Regions from separate parts of the Methylocystis sp. JR02 genome, predicted to be linked through region 2. Evidence: predicted binding sites of a transcription regulator. Region 2 holds the regulator's gene; the other holds the start of a gene.

Region 1 (3,406 bases), 2.3 Mb from region 2:
TCGGGGGCGTCGGCTCGGGCCTGTCGTCTGCGCCGGGGTCGGGCAGGCGTTTCAAGGGCGGGGGAGGGGTCGGCACATCCTTCTTGGCTTCGGCGAGCGGCGGATGGGGCTTGGTCTCGCTCTCCTTGGCGACCTTGTCGACGCGCGGCGCGGGCTTTGGATCGCGCGCCGTCTTCTCGCCCTTCGTTACTTGCGTGAGCGCGTCGTCGGTGACGACCTCGACTGGGATCGTCTCCGGGGCGTCCTCGAATTTCCGCGCGTCAGAGAACAAGACAAGCGCCGCCACCAGCAGGCCCGCATGGGCCGCGGAGGAGATGACGACGCCTGGCTCGGAGCGCGAAACTCTCATTCGAGCCTCACTTCTTCTCCTGCTCCGTCACCAGAGCGACTTTCTTGTAGCCCGCCGTGGTGACGAGCGACATGACCTCGGCCACGCGGCCGTAATTCACCGCCTTGGAGCCGCGCACATAGATGCGCTCGTCGAAGCCCTGTTTCGCCGCGTCCTTGAGCTTGTCGAGAAGCTGTGCCACCTCGACCGGCTGATCCATCAGGAAGATCTGGCCCTTGTCGTCGATGGCGATCGAGACAGGCTTCTGGTCGATATTGAGCTGGCCCGCCTTGGTCTGCGGCAGATCGACGGCGACGCCGGTCGCGAGCAAGGGCGCCGCGACCATGAAGATGATGAGCAGCACCAGCATGACGTCGATGAAGGGCGTCATGTTGATTTCGGCCATGGCGCCATAGCGCGGCACGCCGCGGCGGCGCCTGCCGCCCTTGCGTCCGGGAGCGGAAACCGAGGCGCCCATGGGTCAGGCCGCCCGATCGCGGTTGGCCGCGTGCTGGTCGATCTGGCGGGAGAGAATGGCCGAGAATTCGTCGGCGAAGCTCTCCATGCGCGCCTGGGCCTTGGCGACGTCGCCCTGCATCTTATTGTAGGCGATGAGCGCCGGAATGGCGGCGAAAAGGCCGATGGCGGTGGCGAGCAGCGCTTCCGCAATGCCCGGCGCCACGACGGCGAGGGAGGTGTTCTTCGAGGCGGCGATCGAGCGGAAGGAGGTCATGATGCCCCAGACCGTGCCGAAGAGGCCGACGAAGGGGCCGGCCGAGGCGACCGTCGCGAGCACGAGCAGATTGGATTCGAGCTTCTCGACCTCGCGGGCGATGGAGACGTCGAGCACTTTCTCGATGCGCGCCTGCAGGCCCATGAAGCTGGCGCTGGCGCCTGTCTGGAAGGAGCGCTTCCATTCCTTCATCGCTGCGACGAAGAGCGTCGCCATGCCGGTGGTCGGGCGCTCGGAGAGCTTGCCGTAGAGCTCCTCGAGCGAATTGCCGGACCAGAAGCTCTCCTCGAAACGATCCATCGCCCGGCGAAGGCGCGCAAAGAGCAGCGTCTTGTCGATAATGATCGCCCAGCACCAGACCGAGGCGAGGAGCAGGCCCACCATCACGAATTTCACGACGATATGCGCGCCCCAGAACATGCTCCAGATGGTGATGTCGGCGGCGGGGGCGGCGCCTGCGGCTGTCGCGGCGATGTCGGTTGGATTCATGATTTGTCCTTGAAGCGGAATGGCGCGCGCTTGCAGTATCAGCAGCGCCCCTTATTCCCCGCGATTCCGCCCTTTTCTGGGCCGCGGGTGCGGCGCACAACGATACTTATCGCGGAAGAATTAACAAGCGGTAAGGGTTAAAGAACCTTGAAAAATGGGTTCGGCGGCTCGTGGATTCCGCGCGCCTCGTCACGCGCGTGTCACATCATTGCTGAAATGTTTCTTCAGACCAATTCTAACCTTTCGAAGCATCGCCATGAAACTCCCTTTCCTTTCCGCCATCGTCGCCGCTTGCGCACTTTCCGCCAGCGCCGCTTTTTCGCTCGATCTGGAGCTCTCGCCCTATAAGCGTCTGCCGTCGCTTTCGGGAAAGCTGAAGTCGGTCGGCTCCGACACAATGCTCCATGAGATGGAGCTCTGGGCCGACGGGTTCAAAACCATTTACCCGGGCGTGCAAATCGAAATCGACGGCAAAGGCTCGAACACTGCGCCGCCGGCGCTGCTCTCGGGCGAGGCGCAGCTTGGCCCCATGTCGCGCCAAATGACAGTCGACGAGATCGACGCCTTCGAGGCGAAATTCGGATACAAGCCCACCGCCGTTTTGGTCGCCGTCGACGCCCTAGCGATCTATGTGCACAAGGATAATCCGATTACATGCTTCGCCATGGAGGAGGTCGAGCGCATTTTTTCCGCCGATCCCAAAAATGGCGACGGGAAGAGCATTCACACCTGGGGAGAGCTGGGATTGACCGGCGAATGGGCGCGCAAACCCATCACAATGTACAGCCGCAATTCTCTTTCGGGCACGCATAAACTCTTCAAGCAGCAAGCGCTCGGCGGCGCCGATTTCAAGACCACCGTGCATATGGAGCCGGGTTCCGAGGCGGTCGTGAGCGCCGTGTCGGCGGACGCCGCGGCGATCGGCTACTCGGGCATTGGCTACAAGACCAGCGGCGTGCGCGCCGTTCCCGTGGCGCAAAGCCAGGGCAAGAAGTGCTACGACACCTCTTTCGAGAGCGCTTATACGCGCAAATATCCGCTCGCGCGTGGGCTCTACGTTTATTTGATGAAAGACCCAAAGGCGCCGATGGACACGCTCTCTGGCGAATTCGTCAAATATATTCTCTCGAAGGACGGCCAGACGCAGGCCAAGCGCGGGGGCTATTATCCGATAACGCGCAATATTCGCGAACACGAGCTGACGCGTTTGGGCCTTCTCGTTTCGGCGGAGTGATACCTGATCCGCTTGATTGGTTCGCTGTCCCCGCCGTCATTTGCGAGGAGGCAGAGCCGACGAAGCAATCCAGGGCCGCATCGCAGCCCTGGATTGCTTCGCTTCGCTCGCAATGACGGGCTCTGGGCAAACCCAGCGTATTTGTGGGCTCTGGATTCCCCGGTCAGCTCGCCGGGAATGATTCAAGCCCCAATTCGAACCGCTCAAACGGAAAATGCGCAGCTCAGCGGGCGAGCACGTTTTCGAATTTCGCTCTTACGTCCGGCGGCAAGCGTTTGGCGCGGCCGCTCTCGACGCAGACAACTTTGACGACCGCCGTCGCCAGCGTTTCTACGCCGCGAAGCACGCGCTGTTCCAGCGACAGCGAGGCGCCGCCGAGTTCGAGCACGCGCGTTTCGACCGACAGCGCGTCGTCCATCACCGCCGGCCGCAGGAATTCGAGCTGCATCGCCCGCACCACGAAGAATGTCGGGGCGTCCGCGCCGCCTTCGAGCAGGGGGCGTTGATCAATGCCGATCGACCGCAAAAGCTCCGTGCGCCCGCGCTCCATGAAGCGGATATAGGAGGCGTGATAGACGAGGCCGGAGGCGTCGGTGTCTTCCCAATAGACGCGGACGGGGAG
Region 2 (3,406 bases):
AGGCCGCCCTCGCCCTGCACGGGTTCGAGCAGCACGCCAGCGGTTTCCTCGGTGATCGCGGCTTCGACGGCCGCGAGATCATCGAAGGGAACCTGGTCGAAGCCGTCGAGCGGCGGGCCGAAGCCGTCGAGATATTTCGGATTGCCGCCGGCGGCGATGGTCGCGAGCGTGCGCCCGTGAAAGGCGCCTTCGAAGGTAATGAGGCGGTAGCGCTCCGGCTGGCCATTCGCCGCATGATATTTGCGCGCCGTTTTGATGGCGCATTCCACGGCCTCGGCGCCGGAATTCACGAAGAAGACCGTTTCGGCGAAGGTGACGGCGACAAGGCGCTGCGCGAGACGCTCGGCCTCGGGGATGCGGAAGAGATTGGAGACGTGCCAGGGCTTTTCAGCGGCGGCCTTGAGTGTTTCGACGAGATGCGGGTGGTCATGGCCAAGCGACAGCACAGCGACGCCTGAAGCGAAATCCAGGTAGCGGTCGCCGTTCTCCGCGAACAGCCATGCGCCTTCGCCCCGCGTAAAGGCGACGTCGGCGCGCGCATAAGTCGGATAGAGCGCAGATGTCAAAATTATGCTCCAAGCCAACAGATCCGCCGTTTGGCGGTCGGGCCAAAAAACAAAGCGCCGCCCTTTCGGGGCGGCAGTTTGAGAAGGCGATTTTATGCGGGCGCGCTGTTTCGGTCAAATCCTAACGTCGCAGCCAACTTGGCTGGCGCGCCAGAGGCGTTTTTCGTTCCAATTCCGGCGCGGAGTGAGTCGTCGCGGCAACACTCTGCGCACAAAGCGCTCAGAAAGGCTGTGCAGAACGCGCCCTTTGGCTTGCCAGCGACTCTTGCCCGTGATTCAAAGGTTTTGTTAAGTTTTTCCCGCCGGCGCGGTAGCGTTGTTTCCGCCTGGCGTCCCTCGAGTTTCGATGCGCGCGACGTCGCCGCTGGTTCGCTCCGGCGCAGCGAGGGTTGGTGGATTCTGTCCGGTTGCGCGCTCGAACCGGCCGCTTGGAGGTCAAAATGTCTTGGACCGATGAACGCGTCGAGCTGCTGCGTAAGCTTTGGAGCGACGGTCTCAGCGCGAGTCAGGTCGCAGCGGAGCTTGGTCCCGGCATCACGCGCAATGCGGTGATCGGCAAGATTCACCGTCTTGGCCTCGCCGAGCGCGCCAAGACGGCCAGCGCGCCGCGACCCCGCGCCGCAAAGCCGGCGTCGCGCCAGGCGGCGGTTTCCGCCCCCGTGGCTGCGGCTCCGCGCGTCGGCGGGCACGCCGTGCACGGCAATGTCGCCCTCGCCTTCGCGCCCGAGACGGTCGTGGTGGCGCGCGTGACGCCGGATACGGAAGTCGTCGTCCCGATGTCCGAGCGCGTGACGATCATGGAGCTGCGCGAGTCGATGTGCCGCTGGCCGATGGGCGATCCGACGTCGCCCGAGTTCCGCTTCTGCGGCGGCAAATCCCCGATCGGCGGCGGGCCCTATTGCGCGCATCACGCCCGCATCGCCTATCAGCCGGCGCAGGATCGCCGTCGCGCGCGCGATCAGCTCAGGGCGCCGCGTTACGCCTGATAAAGCTCGGGCGCGCGATCGGCTGCGGCCGACGTCACTCCCGGCCGAAGGTCTCGTCGAAGGAATAGCCGGAGCCGCGCACGGTGCGGATCGGGTCTTTTTCGCGGCCGCGGATGAGCGCCTTGCGAAGCCGGCCGACATGCACGTCGACCGTGCGCTCGTCGATCTCCGCCGACATGCCCCAGACGCTGTCGAGGAGCTGGGCGCGGGTGAAGACGCGCCCGGGCTTCTCCATGAAATATTCGAGCAGCCGGAACTCGGTCGGGCCCAGATGGATTTCACGCCCCGAGCGGCGCACGCGGCGCGTCTCGCGGTCGAGGTCGATGTCGCCCAGCGTCAGCTTGGAGGCGACGCGCTCCGGCCGGGCGCGACGCAGCAAAGCGCGCACGCGCGCCATCAGCTCCGGCGTCGAGAACGGCTTCACCACATAGTCGTCGGCGCCGACCGATAGCCCACGCACGCGCTCGGCCTCCTCGCCGCGCGCCGTCAGCATGATGATCGGCATGTCGCGCGCGGTGTCGCGCGCGCGCAGGCGCCGGCAGATTTCGAGGCCCGAGACGCCGGGCAGCATCCAGTCGAGCAGCATCAGGTCGGGCGGCGACTCCGCGATGCGCAGCTCGGCTTCGTCGCCATTATCGACATGCTCGACCTGATAGCCTTCGGCCTCCAGATTATAAACCAGCAGAGTCGCGAGCGGGACCTCGTCCTCGACGACGAGAATCCTCGGGGCGCGGTCGCTCTTGCCATCGCGGGCGCCGGTCGGCGCGGTGGTCGCGTCACTCATGCGATGCGTCGCCCCCTGCGCCCAGAACGCCCGGCCGCGCCTTGGGGCGCTCGAGCGGCATGGATTCGCCTGTCACGAGATAGACGATCGTCTCGGCGATATTGGTCGTGTGATCGCCGATGCGCTCGAGATTCTTCGAGCAGAACAGAAGATGCGTGCAGAAGGAGATGTTGCGGGGATCTTCCATCATGAAGGTGAGAAGATCGCGAAACACCGAGTCTTCCAGCGCGTCGAGATCTGCGTCGTTCATCCAGACGGTGCGGGCGCGTTCCTCGTCGCGCAGCGCATAGGCGTCGAGCGCGTCCTTGAGCTGCGTCGCGGCGATTTCATGCATCGACTTCAAGCCGACGATGGCGCGCGGCAAACGCGCCTCAGAGGCGATCTTGAGCGTGCGCTTGGCGATGTTCTTGGCGAGGTCGCCGATCCGCTCGATGTCGCCGGAGATGCGGATCGCGGCGATGCATTCGCGCAGATCGATCGCCAGCGGTTGCCGCCGCGCGATCGTCATGACCGCGCTTTCTTCGATCTCACGCTGAAGCGTGTCGAGCCGCGCGTCGCTTGCGACGACTTGCTTTGCGAGCTCGACGTCGAGGTTGGACAGCGCGTCCATGGCCTCGGCCAGCATTTTTTCGGCAACGCCGCCCATCTCGGAGATGCGACGTCCCAGCGACTCGAGGTCGCGGTCATAGGACTTGACGGTGTGGTCAGTCATCGCTCGTTCCTTAAATGAGCTTCAGCCGAAGCGGCCGGTGATGTAATCCTGCGTGCGCTTTTCTCTCGGCCGGTTGAAGACGTCGTCCGTGTCGCCGAATTCGATGAGCTCGCCCAGATACATGAATGCGGTGTAGTCGGAGACGCGCACCGCCTGTTGCATATTATGGGTCACGATCGCGATCGTGTATCTCGTCGAGAGCTCCTCGATCAGCTCTTCGACCTTCGCCGTCGAGATCGGATCCAGCGCCGAGCAGGGCTCGTCGAAGAGCATGACCTCGGGTTGCACGGCGACGCTGCGGGCGATGCACAGGCGCTGCTGCTGGCCGCCGGAAAGGCCGAGCCCGCTCGCCTGCAGC

Evidence for each region. The regulator PhoB, encoded in region 2, activates phosphate uptake and scavenging genes when phosphate is short. The targets are predictions, from matches to a motif close to TGTCATNNANCTGTCAT.
Region 1: QNA11_RS04070 (PstS family phosphate ABC transporter substrate-binding protein) is a predicted target of PhoB. The motif match lies at 1,738-1,754, and genes of this name have one in related genera.

What each region holds. Positions count from the first base shown of each region.
Region 1 covers NZ_JASIRC010000001.1:874,743-878,148, forward strand. Annotated here, with positions in the region: gene tolA (cell envelope integrity protein TolA) at 1-349, opposite strand, end outside; gene QNA11_RS04060 (ExbD/TolR family protein) at 357-806, opposite strand; gene tolQ (protein TolQ) at 810-1,550, opposite strand; gene QNA11_RS04070 (PstS family phosphate ABC transporter substrate-binding protein) at 1,807-2,784, shown strand; gene ybgC (tol-pal system-associated acyl-CoA thioesterase) at 3,008-3,406, opposite strand, start outside.
Region 2 covers NZ_JASIRC010000001.1:3,170,022-3,173,427, reverse strand. Annotated here, with positions in the region: gene QNA11_RS15110 (aspartate aminotransferase family protein) at 1-566, opposite strand, end outside; gene QNA11_RS15105 (GcrA family cell cycle regulator) at 1,007-1,552, shown strand; gene phoB (phosphate regulon transcriptional regulator PhoB) at 1,587-2,336, opposite strand; gene phoU (phosphate signaling complex protein PhoU) at 2,329-3,048, opposite strand; gene pstB (phosphate ABC transporter ATP-binding protein PstB) at 3,070-3,406, opposite strand, start outside.